One region of the Trichocoleus sp. Lan genome, then DNA from elsewhere that is predicted to be linked to it. Evidence: predicted binding sites of a transcription regulator. Region 1 holds the regulator's gene; each other region holds the start of a gene.
What was found. The regulator NtcA, encoded in region 1, controls nitrogen genes in cyanobacteria. The targets are predictions, from matches to a motif close to TTTGTANNNNNNNNTACAAA.
Positions count from the first base shown of each region.

Region 2: crtR (beta-carotene hydroxylase) is a predicted target of NtcA. The motif match lies at 3,193-3,212, and genes of this name have one in related genera.
Region 3: NDA03_RS18430 (ChaB family protein) is a predicted target of NtcA. The motif match lies at 3,029-3,048, and genes of this name have one in related genera.

Region 1 covers NZ_JAMPKA010000003.1:147,123-152,107, reverse strand. The annotation lists gene NDA03_RS03700 (pre-16S rRNA-processing nuclease YqgF) at 1-381, opposite strand, end outside; gene NDA03_RS03695 (DUF3084 domain-containing protein) at 456-2,057, opposite strand; gene ntcA (global nitrogen regulator NtcA) at 2,305-2,976, opposite strand; gene fabI (enoyl-ACP reductase FabI) at 3,356-4,132, shown strand; gene hisB (imidazoleglycerol-phosphate dehydratase HisB) at 4,286-4,930, shown strand.
Region 2 covers NZ_JAMPKA010000020.1:48,745-53,729, forward strand. The annotation lists gene NDA03_RS18220 (CHAT domain-containing protein) at 1-2,025, opposite strand, end outside; gene NDA03_RS18225 (COP23 domain-containing protein) at 2,266-3,105, opposite strand; gene crtR (beta-carotene hydroxylase) at 3,419-4,321, shown strand; gene aroH (chorismate mutase) at 4,379-4,813, opposite strand; gene sppA (signal peptide peptidase SppA) at 4,895-4,985, opposite strand, start outside.
Region 3 covers NZ_JAMPKA010000020.1:111,427-116,411, reverse strand. The annotation lists gene NDA03_RS18445 (iron-containing alcohol dehydrogenase family protein) at 1-32, shown strand, start outside; gene NDA03_RS18440 (aspartate aminotransferase) at 170-1,387, shown strand; gene NDA03_RS18435 (hypothetical protein) at 1,666-2,217, opposite strand; gene NDA03_RS18430 (ChaB family protein) at 2,634-2,903, opposite strand; gene NDA03_RS18425 (right-handed parallel beta-helix repeat-containing protein) at 3,293-4,985, opposite strand, start outside.

The DNA.
Region 1 (4,985 bases):
CATGTATCTTTCGATCAGGAGGATAGCAACAATGTCATCAATTGGTCGGGGGAGACTCCGCATACCTTGGGGAATCAGGCGTCCTAAACCTTGGGGAGGGTACATTTGCCAATAGCGATCGCGTGCTTCCAATGTACTGTAGCGCTCATCTACCAGGACAATCGGCACCGACGTTGGAAATTGCTGAAGTTTCTTTTTCCAACTTTTGGAAGTGGTTTGATCGCCCATCACCAAAGTATCAATCGGGTACTCTTCACATAAGTCAAGGATCGTTGCGATCGCTGCTTCTGCCGGTACAACCTCGTGGTAATGCAGAGAATTGTCTTTCCCCACTACGGCTAAACCACACTTATCGCGCCCTGGATCGAACCCTAAAATCATCTGAATTGGCTAATTGCTAATTTACGAATGGTTAATTGCCATTAGTCATCATCTCATCACTCATGACTAATAAATTACATCCTCACCACAACTTCTCCGTCTTCAACTGCCTCCAAATTTAATTTCATGGGTCCGGCAATATAGGCGTCCTCTGCCACGACCGCTTTCAGAGAAATCGGCTTATTGTGCTTTTTCAACTGCTCGATAAACCGAATCAAGCTAACAATTCGATTGTCGCCAACCTGAACTGTATCTCCTAAAATCCCCGCGCGAGTGGCTCGGAACTGGGATGCTCCAAGCAGCAGGTCAATCCGCTGCCGAATTTGTTGGTCGGTCATGTTTGAAGGATCGGCAGATGTCGTTGCTACGACTTCACCAGTGCGGAATACAACTTGATTGGGTGCGGCGTCTGCAAAGACTTGTACCTGCTTTTCTCCCTGGACATAGTTACCAGCCGAAAAAACTCGGACTACATAGTTTCGACCATCCTGAATCTGGTTGATCAGTTGCTCGACCTGTGCCTCTGTAATTTGCACGACCCGTTCGTTCGCCACCTTGTTGAGACCGGGTTGGGTCGCTTTAATCGCTGTCCGATTCGCTTCCCGTAATAGCTGCTCAATGACCTGTCGGGCTGCGGCTGGCTCGACAATACGAAAAACGCCAGCCGCCAGAACCTGACCGCGCAGCAGTGCCAGACTACCCTGACGCAAAGTTTGATAAGACTGGTAATACTGTTCTAAGGTTGCCACTTCCTGCTCTAGGGAAGCTTGTTGTTTTTCGAGTTCTTTAAGGCGATTTTCTCGCTGGGCAATCACCTCATCTCGTTGAGAAATTTTGTTGTCAAGTAGAGATAAGGCTTTGTCTCGCTGGGCAATTTGCTCATCGCGATCGCTCAGGCTCTTCCGAAAGGCAGCAAGTTTCTCATCAAGTTCGACAAGGGCTTGATCCCGCTTGAGAATTTGCTCATCGCGTTGGCTAATTGCTCGGTCTTGCTGGGCAATTTTTTGGTCGCGCTGAGTCACTTTCGCTTTGAATTCAGTAATTTCAGCTCTGACTTGATTTCGCTGCTGGAGGAGTTCTTGGCGTTCTGCTTGAAGTTGTTGGATTTCGGAACGTAGCGTCTTGGCTTGCCCTGAGACAGATGTAAGCTGTTTTTGGGTTTGCTGAAAGCTGCTGGCAACCCGGGTCAGTTCGCTTTGAGTCTGATTTAGTTGCGCCTCCGTCTGGCCTTGTTTAGCCAGCGCAGCTGCCAAAGATCGATTAATCGCATCTAAGCGCTGCTGAGCGACAGATTGCTGGGTGCGAGCTTGAGCGAGTTCCTTCTCTACTTGCTCTTTTTGGGCGGCGGTTTTAGCAAGTTCGCTTTCGGTTTTCCGTTTCTGCTCGTTCGCTTTAGCAATATCCTTACTTGCTGTCTTGAGTTTTTTCTGCACTTCTTGGAGTCTAAAAACTCCAATCCGCAATTGTTCGCTGGTCGCGAAGATGATTGTTAGTGTTGAGGCAGAAATCGTTAGCCCTGTCAGAATCGTTACCAAAACAGCTGTTTTGCGGGGACGCAGATTGAACAACGACAGGCGTGCTTTTCCCACGCGCGTGCCAATGCGATCGCCTACCGTTGCGATGACGCTTCCCAACACTAAAATAGACAAAATCAGGAAGAGCGCACTGTCGGTCATTGTCTGCTACAGTCATTCCAGTTACAGCCTATCGCATCGCAGGCTAGAGAAAGGGTTAACAGGAATTAAAGATCGAAGGTGAAATCGGAAAGGTTAAAGGTTGGAAGGTTGAAAACTATCCGCTTAAAACCTGACACCTTTTAACTCAACTCCCGACTAAATGTTAAAACTGGATAACCTGCTCGCGCTACCATGCCGTTTTAACCAACAACCTAACCTACAACCTGACGAGAGCCTCTAGCTGTTTTCAAGTAAACTGCTGACTCAGTGTAACTGGGTTGTGTACCGTAATTTTTTTCTTGTGGATAGAAATCATTTTTTCCTCCCGCAAATCTCCCAGTAAGCGGGTGACAGTTACCCTGGTGGAGCCGATTGCTTCTGCGATCGCTTGATGAGAAAGCTTCAGATCGATCGTAATTCCATTGGCGGTAGGAACGCCAAAATCACGGCACAGAATCAATAGAAAACTCACCAAGCGCGATCCCATATCTCGGTGAGCTAATGTCTCAATCATCATTTCTGTTTGCAAAATGCGCGAAGAAAGCCCTCGCAGCATCAACATCGATAGCTCCGGATTATCCTTGAGCGATTGCTCTACCTGATCGATCGGTGCCGAAAGCAGCTCCACTGGCGTAAATGCTACAGCGTGATAAAACCGATCCGAACGATGCCCTGTAATTAAGGACAGTACTCCAAAAACGCTGTTTTCTCGCAGCAGCGCCACGGTAATTTCTTCCCCAGCTTCATACACGCGAGACAGCTTTACTGCACCTTTGAGCAAAAAGTATACCCGTTCAGCCGGGTCTCCTGGGAAAAAGATCGTCTTGCCCCGCTCAAAAGTTTCCACCACGGGTGGAAACGCCCCACCTCCCAGTTGACGGAACACAGCTGCTAGCGGTCTATCTTGCGTCACTGCCACTTCCTTTTTCCTAAATGCTGCCCTACAGACTTCTGCAACTTTCTGTCGGAGGAACTTTAACCATAGCAAAACAACTATGAGAGTTTTCTGACATTAGACACAGATAAACTGACTTCCAAGCGGTTTTTGTGCTATTTGATACAAAATTTTAAAGTAGTTTCCCCGGCTACCTTCTTTAGTTCTCTCCCTGCTCAAGGCAAGTAAGATTATGACGGAAAATGTTGATATCTTGACAGTATCTGCGCTATCGGGTGGGATGCATGGTGAGTAAGGAGGCACGCTCCTTACCCGTACTAGACAGCCTTGCTCCGGGCGATCGCGATCTTGAATACTCCCCTAAATCGGATATCCTCTAATATTGCCTTCAAAATCGACATTTATGCTAGATTTAACCGGAAAAAACGCCCTTGTCACCGGCATTGCCAACAATCGATCGATCGCCTGGGGGATTGCTCAGCAACTGCACCAAGCGGGTGCGAATCTAGGAGTGACTTACCTGCCAGACGACCGAGGCCGCTTTGAAAAAAAAGTGGCAGAGTTGGTAGAACCCCTCAACCCCAGCTTATTTTTACCCTGCGATGTCCAGAATGAGACCCAAATTCAGTCTACATTTGACGCCATCCGCGATAAGTGGGGCAAGCTAGACATCCTGATCCATTGTCTTGCTTTTGCGAACAAGGAAGATTTATCAGGTGATTTTAGCAACACTACCCGCGCTGGCTTCACCCAAGCTCTAGAAATTAGTACCTATTCTCTGGTGCAACTTGCTGGGTCAGCAAAACCACTGATGACAGAAGGTGGCAGCATTGTCACGCTGACTTATCTAGGCGGCGTTAAGGTGATCCCCAACTACAACGTCATGGGAATTGCCAAGTCTGGATTGGAAATGAGTGTCCGTTACCTGGCATCTGAATTAGGTCCACAGAATATTCGCGTGAATGCAATTTCGGCAGGTCCCATCCGCACTTTGGCATCGTCGGCGGTAGGTGGCATCCTGGATATGATCCATCACGTTGAGGAAGTAGCACCGCTGCGACGCACTGTAACTCAGAAAGAAGTGGGAAATGCGGCTGCTTTCTTGTGTAGCGATTTGGCAAGTGGCATTACAGGTCAGGTGCTGTATGTCGATGCGGGATACGAGATTATGGGGATGTAAAAAGAATCAAACATTAAAAATTAAAAATTAAAAAGCAAAGATTCTGCTAATTTTTAATTTTTAATTTTGCATTTTTAAGGCTTTCGCGTCTCCCAGATGCTCAGTAACGTAGGATAATAAACTTAACTTTATTTTCTTGAGTGAGCATCTGCGATGCAGGCACGCGATCGCCAATTTACACCTTCTCCAAGCATTGAACAGCTTTTGTCTCCTCGCATGGCAAGGGTTCCCCGCAAGACGGGCGAAACGGATGTCATCGTCACCGTCAAATTAGACGGGAATGGCACTTGCAATGCCAAAACCGGCATTCCGTTTTTAGACCATATGCTGCATCAAATCGCCTCTCACAGCCTGATTGATTTGGATGTAGCCGCGACGGGAGACTTGGAAATTGATGACCACCATACCAATGAAGATGTGGGAATTACCCTAGGAATGGCGTTGCATCAAGCACTGGGCGATCGCAAAGGAATTGTCCGATTTGGGAATTTCCTCGCCCCTCTCGATGAAGCGTTGGTTCAGGTAGCGTTAGATTTTTCCGGACGTCCTCATCTGAGTTATGGCTTAGAGATTCCCACTCAGCGAGTCGGGACTTATGACACCCAGCTGGTGCGGGAATTTTTTGTGGCGTTGGTCAATCACAGCCAGATGACGCTGCACATTCGCCAACTAGATGGAATTAATTCGCACCACATTATTGAAGCGACGTTCAAAGCGTTTGCGCGATCGCTCCGCATGGCAATCGAAGTTGATCCCCGTCGTGGCGGTACGATCCCCAGTTCTAAAGGCGTGTTATAGGTTTCCTTGCAAATACACTCCGATAAAGGCAACGAGAGCCGGGGAAATCCTCACC
Region 2 (4,985 bases), on a different contig from region 1:
TAGGGTAACGTTCCCCGTCCCATTCGATGCTACATTGCTACCTGTGGATACCTGAATTCCATGATTGGCAGCGCCAGTTCCGTTACCAGTACCCTGCATATTAATATTTCCATTCGCCGAACTCACTTTAGAGTTTTGGATGATTTCTATGCCGTCATTTGCATTTGTTCCACTTCCCGCCGAACCCGTTAGGGTAATCGTTCCGGTTCCGGTTGATTGCACCACACTGTTGTTTTGAATTGAAATCCCGTTGCTGGTAGTACCAGTACCGCTGAAAAATCCTGTACCCGTCAGGTTAGTATTGCCGCCTTGGACATTAATAATGCTGTTGTTGAGCAGAATGCCATTCGTGTAGGTAGCATTTCCTCGCCCAACTCCTATAAGATTGCCGCCGTTTGTACTAATTGTGGCATTGGTGAGGGCGATCGCACCGCTACCGTTGGTGTCATTATCAGCAAATAGATTGACATTCAGCTTGCCGCTACTGGAAGCGATCGCTCCATTCAGAATAATGTTGTTGTTAGCTTGTAAAGTAAGCGCGGCATCTCCCCCAGATGTCTTGCTAATAAAAGCATTGCTATTTTGAGTAATATTCCCGGCACCTGGAGAACCAGAAGCAGTTGCCGTGTCGAGGATGACGCTAGTGCCTGTATTCAGGGCAGCATTAATATTGACAACATCCACCGTATTCGTGCCAATCGCACCACCGCCACTATTCACAATCGTGATATCGGTCGGGTCAATCAGCCAAGTACCACCGAGTCCCTGAGGCGCACTTGCATCCGGCGTACTGGTGAGATTGAGAAACTGTTTGCTAGAAGTTTCAATCAACCCACCATTTCCAGAATAAATGCCTCCCCTTGCCGTTAGTGTCCCGTAAATGCTAGCTGTATCATCTGCAAAAACAATGACTTTTCCACCATTCCCGTTGTGCAGTGCGTCGGCAGAAATCACCGAGTCGCTGCTAACCAATGTTTGTAAGGCATTTGGCACTTTGCCTTGACCCTGATAATCACCGCCAATCAGTACCGCACCGCCGCCATTGGTGCCCGAAGCGTTAATATTGCCACTAATGACACTCGCTTGGTTGCCCAAGACATAGACAGTGCCGCCGATTTGACCCGATACATTCAGGGTGCCAGAAGCAATCGCAGTACCCGGTTGTGTGCCAATTTCAGCACTAGAAGCAGTCAATCGTACCGTGCCATCGCTATTGACGGTTAATCCTGTGGCATTCGCGAGATTTCCGCCCGTTAGCAGCGAAGGCAGGGAAAGGGGAGTAAAGGGTAGCGCGGCTGTATTTGAGCTAGGTAGCGGTTGAATTTCTAAACTTAGAGGGCTGCCGGGTAGACTCAGCCGCACTAATTTCTCACCCGGTACACCGACTACAGCAATTTGCCCCCCAGTCGCCCTCATCTGCCCCGTAGTGACCGCCGTGCCACCTAACAGGGTTAAATTTCCCGATACTGCTAAATTCCCCGCATTGATAATGCTTCCTGGTTGAAGAGTGTTAAAAATAAACTGGCTGGGCGTTCCGACCAATGTAGCGTAGTCATTCGCACCAATTGCATTAAACCAATTACTGCCAAAACCGATACCTGTGGCAGTGGTGGCGGTAAATGAAGCCGGTACATTCAGGCTGGCATGGGAACCAAAGATAATTCCCGCTGGATTCATCAAGAACAGATTGGAGTTTCCTCCCGTGACTTGGATTAATCCATCGATATAAGAAGCATTCCCACCTGTAACACGCCCTAAGATATTTTGAATATTAGGGTTAGAAAGAAAGTTCGCAATTTCCCCAGAATTTAATCCTAGCTGCTCAAAGCTATGAAAAAGATTTGCTTGATCTTTTGAAAGCGTGCCGCCGCTAATGTTAAGACGATTCCCATCTGGAGTAACAATTGTGCCAGTGCCGTCAGCCGCTGGGGTAATCGGCTGTGCTTGTACTGGTTGAAGCGAGTTAGCGATCGCTGTTAGTGAAAACACTACCAGTAACAGCCTTATATTTCTAACGGCTGACATAGTTATGCACTTACCCTGTTGTCAATATCCCTAAAGTAACATTGACAGATTCAACGTGTTAGGAATGCTTTTATTTGTTTTAGCTCCTAAGAGCGATCGCCATCTATAAATAAATAAAATTGTCTGGCTTCCAGACGGCTCAATGTTGGGAAGCCAAACAATTTTGTATCTTCTCTATTCTATTGATTGTGCTGATTATGCGATCGCGGGTTTGAATCCCCGCTCGCCTATCAACAATTTTTAACGGAAGTTGCCTGGATTCAGTCGAGGATTGGCTCGATTCGAGCGCATAGGCACTCCGCCTTTCAACTGGGTGCCGGTGCCACCATCAGCTCGATCTAAGAAAGGTCGCAAGTTAACGCTTTGTGACCTACGGCTGGAGCGATTTGTGCTGCCGCCGAGGGAAGATAAGCCCAAGTTTAATAGATCGTTGAGCATTTGAGCATCCCGACCCCCAACAAAGGTATTGACGCCCTCTGTCACCTGTCCGCTGTCAGCAATGCTGATATTTTGGAAAACGCGATCGCGGATCAACTGCGGATTTTCACCGGGAGGTACAGTCAGGACAATCCGACAGTCTGGATTTTTCTGAGTCGTGATGCAAACAACGTTGTAGTTATTTTCCACCGATGCCCGCATTTCCTGAAGACCATCGGGTCGATAAGATTCTAATCTGCGACTAATTTCGTTACAGCGTCTCTCCGCAGTCCAACCACCGCCTAAAGGAGTGGGAGTTGCCCAAGCATAAGCTTGATCGGGTTGACTTTTCGGGTGATACATCACCATATACTGACTGTTCGTTAGCTGGCAGGTAAACCGTGGCTTGTTAGCAGTTGTACTATTCTCTGATTCCGTTCCTGAGCTAGTGGTGCTATCTGGACTCCCATCGGTGTCTACCACAACATCCCCGTCCGAGGTCTGAGTATTCTCATCTTCTACACCCGGCAGTTGCGCTTGCTGAACAGAACCGGCAAAGGCAATACCGCTATTCAGTAGAATTGCTACACCGGCAGATAAAGCCACACTTTTGACCACTAAGGACTTTGCTTCAAACGCGAACCTAGCCAGATGTGGTGACATATCAACAATCCTCCTGTATATTTTTTGACTATCGTTAGCATCATTTGAATTAAATGAGCTAATTTCATAAATCTTTATAAATCGGTCTTCGTAGCGTATACTACGAAAGCACGACTAGAATCCCCCGCTTCCCTGGTAGGAATAAGGGTAAGAAGGCAGGAAAATAGAGCGTGTTTTTTGAAAATTGTCAATCAGTGGGTACTGTTTATCGTGTATCCAATGTTGCACAACGTACCCCCCTAGATGCCATAGTGACGGGAAAACCGAAGCAAAGTTCCCGTAGAACCCTTAAATCATTCAAAAGGAGAAAACAATGTTGTTGGAGGCACAAAAGCCGCTGACAGTTCCCAGACATTTCCTGGAACCGCCTGCGTCCCTAAGCCCAACGCTACTCATGTTTCTAGCCGCCGTAGCGATGGTTGTGCTATCAAACTTTGGTTATTGGCTCTGGGAGTGGCCTCACTGGTGTTGCTTTATCACAAACACGATCGCCTTGCACATTTGTGGAACGGTGATTCATGATGCTTGTCATAATTCTGCCCATCGTAACCGAGTCATCAATGCCATCCTGGGACATGGCAGTGCGCTGATGTTAGTCTTTGCCTTCCCAGTATTTACTAGAGTTCATTTGCAGCATCATGCCCATGTAAATGACCCGGAAAACGATCCAGATCATTACGTTTCTACTGGCGGACCCCTGTGGTTAATTCCGGTGCGGTTTTTATACCACGAAGTATTTTTCTTTAAACGGCAGCTGTGGCGAAAATCTGAACTTTTAGAATGGTTCTTAAGCCGCTTGTTTGTCGGGACGATTTTCTATATCTCAATTCAATACCAATTCTTAGGCTACATTCTCAATTTTTGGTTTATCCCTTCTGCCCTGGTAGGATTGGCGCTGGGATTGTTTTTTGATTATTTGCCGCATCGCCCTCATCAAGAACGCGATCGCTGGAAAAATGCCAGAGTTTACCCCAACCCCATCCTCAATTTGCTGATCATGGGGCAAAATTACCACCTCATTCATCATTTGTGGCCTTCCATCCCCTGGTATCACTACCAAAATGCTTATTACGCCACCAAGCCCCTTTTAGATGAAAAAGGCTGTTATCAAACTCTGGGAATCTGGCAAGGAAAAAATTTCTGGAGCTTTTTATATGACGTTTTTTTAGGCATCCATTTTCACAACAAATCACCTAAAAACCTAGAAAATAGCTAATAAATGTCATTAGTGATTCGTCAATGACTGGGGACGAATCACTAATGACAAAAAACCTCAGCGATGAAACGACTGAATCGTTGACTGCGAGGATAAGCTAACCTGAGACAAACTCCAATCCGGTCTTAGGCTTTTAGCTCCCCGCAGATAAGGATGGTAAATCGGTGGATGGGAAGCTGGCAAATTGACGTGAATTAAGAAGCGGATGCAACGCTCCAGCCCTCCCTCCACATGCATTTGCTGGACATCGAGCAGAGGGACATTGTCCCAGTGGGGACGAGAGCGAGCGATCGCAGCGGGAAAGATCGCATCCAGATCCCGCGTTACCGAGAACGTGGCACTAATAATTAGATCGGGATGTAGTTGATTGTGTACTTCTAATTCATCGAGTAGTTCCGCTACCACTTCTCGAATTGCCTCAGCCGTGTTTTGTGAGGCAGTTGTTGCCCCGCGAATCGCTCGAACTCGCCACTCCACGCAAGCATCCTCCATTTTATAATTGAGATTTTGAATTTTAGATTTTGGATTTCAGAATCATCTAAATCATCTATAATCTAAAATCTAAACTTCAGACTAGGGTCGGTAAAGCCACAACGGCTGACCACTGGTAGAAAGTTCAAATTCTAACCAGTCTATCCCAGCTGATAGACTAGATGCCCCTTGA
Region 3 (4,985 bases), on a different contig from region 1:
TGACCTCAGCGGCGAATCATAATGATGTTTGAATTTCAAAAATTGCAGGTTTAAACGCATTGAAGGTTGAAGAATCTCAAAAGTTGAAAGTTTTAATCAACCTGCCAATCTCCAACCTGCAATCCTGCCTGCCAACCTGCTTTCCTTGCCAACTTTCCTGCCTTAACCAATGACGTTAGATTGGATTAGCCCAGCGGAACGCCTGCAATCACTGCCCCCTTATGTATTTGCCCGTCTGGATGAACTGAAAGCCAGGGCACGCGAACAAGGGCTGGATTTAATTGACTTGGGAATGGGGAATCCAGATGGCCCAGCGCCTCAGCCAGTGATAGACGCCGCGATCGCAGCGTTGCAAAATCCGACAAATCACGGCTATCCCCCCTTTGAAGGGACTCTCAGCTTCCGCCGCGCCATCACTAACTGGTACGGGCGTCGCTATAATGTTGACCTCGATCCAGATAGCGAAGCCTTGCCGCTACTTGGTTCTAAAGAAGGGCTGACTCACCTCGCCTTTGCCTATATCAACCCAGGCGATGTGATTCTGGTACCTAGTCCCTCTTATCCGCCCCATTTTCGCGGGCCAGCGATCGCTGGGGGCAAAATTCACCCGCTGATTCTCAAACCCGAAAATGACTGGTTGATCGATCTCGGTGACATTCCCGATGATATAGCCCAACAAGCAAAGATTCTCTATTTCAACTATCCCAGCAATCCCACTGGCGCAACCGCACCCCGCGAGTTCTTCAAAGATATCGTTGCTTTTGCTAAGAAGCACGAAATCTTACTCGTACATGATTTGTGCTACGCAGAATTAGCTTTTGATGGTTATCAACCAACCAGCTTGTTAGAAATTCCAGGGGCGAAGGAAATCGGCGTCGAGTTTCATACCTTGTCTAAAACTTACAACATGGCAGGCTGGCGCGTTGGCTTTGTCGTAGGCAACCAACACATCATTCAAGGGTTGCGGACACTCAAGACTAATCTGGATTATGGCATCTTTGCCGCCTTGCAATCTGCTGCCGAAACCGCCTTACAACTTCCAGATGTTTATGTCAATCAGGTCTGCGATCGCTATCGCCGTCGCCGCGATTTTCTGATCGAGGGATTTGCTGAGTTGGGTTGGACGGTTCCCAAACCAAAAGCCACCATGTACCTGTGGGTTCCGTGTCCGGTAGGAATGACCTCAACAGATTTTGCCCTCTCTGTCTTGCAACAGACGGGCGTAGTCGTAACTCCCGGAAATGCCTTTGGATCGGGTGGTGAGGGGTATGTGCGGGTGAGTTTGATTGCTGAATGCGATCGCTTAGCTGAAGCTTTGCGGCGTTTCAAAGAAGCCAATATCCGCTATTCATCCGAAAATGAGGGCGCGTTTATCAAGCAGGGATAAAACATCGAAGCTTGAATTTTTGGGTTTAATCTCCAATTTGGAAACTCGGCTATTTCAAAAATAACTAGCGTTATCCTTTAGATGAATTTGCTTGTATAAGTGCAAACTTTAATTAGGGATAAAATTTGTCTGATTTTCTACCGTTCCCAACCCCTCCCTGCCATTTTCTGAGGCTCCGGCACCCCTCCCTGCCTGCGGGGAGGGGTGCAATGTGTTAAAGGGAATTACAAATCATCTACCGTATCGTATCCAGTAGATGATTTTTGTTTGCGCCGCCCTTATTTCAAAGTAAAAGCTTTAGTTTCTGTTACCCTACCACCACCCACCTTGTCATAAATCGTTAGCTGAATTTGGTAAGTTCCCGGTTGAATTTTAGGAGTTGTATTAACAGTGCCATTGGGAGAGGCTGCTACATCATCTTTTAAAGCTGTATGTCCTTTTTCTCCAATTAAGCTCTTTTTCACCAAAATAACTTCGCCCTTGGCATTTTTAACTTCCATATCCATATCTAGCCAGTTTTTCCCATCCTGACCTTTCTTAAATTTGCCAACATTAAGCAAGACTAGCTGAACATCTTCCCCTCTTTTATAAACTCCATCATTGACCGGCACAACTTTTTTATCGGGAGTTTTTCTGACAAGGAAGGATTTTTCAAAAGTCAGTTGAGAAGAAGTCGGTGTAGAGGTAGTTGAAGTCTGAGATGCAGTAGATTTTGGGGAAGGAGAAGCCTGAGAAGTAGTAGAGTTTTCGCCTCCACCACAACCACTGACCAGCGCCATTGAAAACACTACAAGGCCTGTTAATAATAGGTTATTGAATGTTTTTTTCATTATGTTCTACCTCCTTTTATTTTTTTACCTGGTTAATTGATCAACCATTGAGTTGAGACAATTAGCAAGGTTGAGCTAGCTACAACCATAAATTATCATAATTTATTCAAATTTATCTTTTGGGCGCAGTTGCTTTAGTCAACTGGCGACGCGAACAATTTGCTTTCAGACGCCACGATGGAAATTCTTTATTGAATGCACTCTAGTGTAACCCTACCTTATGAACCCAGAGGGAGAGGGGCTAGGGGTGAGGTTCTATCTGAGGGTATTTATCTATATATCGTTCGCTGCACTTAAAACGGTTCATTTTACTGCAAATTAAGCTAAACGTAGACCTATAGGCAAAAGGCGGTCTGTGACTTGCACAGACCGCCTTCTATTGTCAATCAATCTAAACGATTGCTACTTAAAAGCGTTTAATTGCCACCAGACTGAACCGCAGCGCGGGTTACGGGATTTGAATTGTCTTCGTTTATCATTTCAGGAGTCCGCTCCCAGTTGCCATCTTCACCTTGACGGTATTCGCTGTTGATGGTGTTCCACGCAACCTTGCGGGCAGCTTCTTCGTCCATCCCGTCTTCATGGGCACTCTTAAATGCAGCCTGGAAAATCTGCTGAGCAGCCTCAGGCAGTTCTTGGACTTCTGAAGGTAAGTTATTAACTTGTTGATCTGGTTGTTCGGTCATAAACTACTCCTATTATTTTTGCTTGAGATCAATCTTAGAAAGCCAGAGGTACAAATTCCTCGTCCTAGGATGTAGTTATGGCTTCTCGATATACCTATCTGAGGCATTATCTTATGTAAAGTCATTCTGTATCTTGTTACACAACTTCTCCCTACAAATCATCTACTGGCGAATACAGTGGTTCAGATCTCCGGCTTCTTTCTCGAAGTTGGGGATCTCTCCTTCACGAATCATGTAGGATTGCTACGCCTAAATAATTCGCGAACTCCTGTAGAGACGCGATTAATCGCGTCTCTACAGGCACTTCAATTCTCGAATCCCACCTGAAAATGGGGATCTGGGGGATTACACGTGAGATCCGACAAAAGTGAACTGGTATCGTTTACCGATTAAGGGAAACCACAAGTTCCAGCCGATACAGTGGTTCCAGACCAATTGCTAAGATCGCTGACAGAGATATTATTTGTAGACAGCGTTCCCGTTTCTATCTGGATCGCTCCTCCAAAACTGTCATTTAAGAAAAAGTTTCCAATCGTATTATTGCGGGGTTGGAGACAAATTGTATCGCCAGAACCGCTGGTTATTGCTTCGAGATCGCCGATTGCGCTGCCTGTTATGGTGTTAAGCCGGACTCCGGCAAAGATTTTAGCAGTATCGTAGCTGTTGAGGGAAAGCCCGGTAAAAGCATTATCTATAATTTGATTTGATTCACTGAGGAATTGAAGTTGGGCGTTTCCATTGATGCTGGTAAAAATTCCGTAAAATCCATTTTTAGAAATTTGCTGATTGTTAGAAATATTGACTGTTCCTATCGCTGCATCGGAAAGTGCGATATTCACTCCATTATCTTGATTTTCAGCAATGGTGCTATTGGTAATGTTGAAGGTTCCAGAGGTGTTATTTGAGAGAGGTATCCCAATCCCATAAAACCCGTTTTTAGAAATTTGAGTATTAGTGATATTAAACGTTCCAGTCGCGCTATCGTTTAGCTTGATAGAAATTCCATCAAATTGATTGCCTGAGATTGTGCTGTTGGCAATCTCAAATGTCCCCAAAGTATTGGATTCAAGTTCAATATTAATGCCACTAAATTGATTTGCGGTTATTTGGTTATTAGTCAGAGTAAAGGTTCCGGAAGCACTCTCGAACAGTTTTACCTCGACTCCGTCGGCGATGCTCCCGAAGCTGTTACTGCCAGTAATCGTATTCTCTGAGATATTAAAGGTTCCAGTTGCAGTATTGCGAAGTTCAAGATTGATGCCGTCCCCTTCGTTAGCTAAAGCACCATTGTTGGCGATCGTGTTTTTGACAAGAATTAGGTTAACTTGCCCCTGATTATTGTTGAGGGAAAAGCCTTCCAAAGCAGAATTTGCGATCGCATTGTCTTGAATCAGTATCTGCCCGGTCACGTTCTCCAGTAAGATGCCCTCACTGGCAGAATTCGCGATCGCGTTGTCTCGAATAATTGCATTGCTGATGTTGCTTCCAGCGATGCCAGAACCAGTAGTTGTGCTAATGGCAAAACCCGAAAGGGTTGTCGTGTTCCCCATCGTGACCGTTCCTGTCACGTCTGCCAGTATCCCCGCATTAGACAAGGGTAATTGTAAATTGCCGAGTTCCACGGTATCTATACGCTGCACAGGGCCAGTTGAAAGCACTTGCACTTGGTCAGGAATCTTGAAAGCAGGAACCCCAGGATTTGTCCCTGGTTGCACGTAGACAATATCATTGGGTTGAGCCACAACCAAAGCTTCCGCAACCGTTCCAGTCGGATTCTCAAACGTGCCGTTCCCGGTTCCAATTCCCAAATTGACGTGCCGAAATCTCCACGGTTGACCCGTCGCGGGATTTGTGACAAATACCGTATCTTGTACGCTGAAAGACTCAGATTCGGATTGTTCATCGACTACAATATTCGCGTTTCGGGTAACAGATTCCCCCAGACGCGCCAGAACCCGATCTTCTGTTCGTATCCCTCTCGGACGAGTTCCGGGAAAATTCGCCCCCACACTCAGCACCAAATTCGTGCCAAAAGTGGCATCATTTGAGAGCAATAGTCCCAGGCTGAAAGTGTCAGTAGGA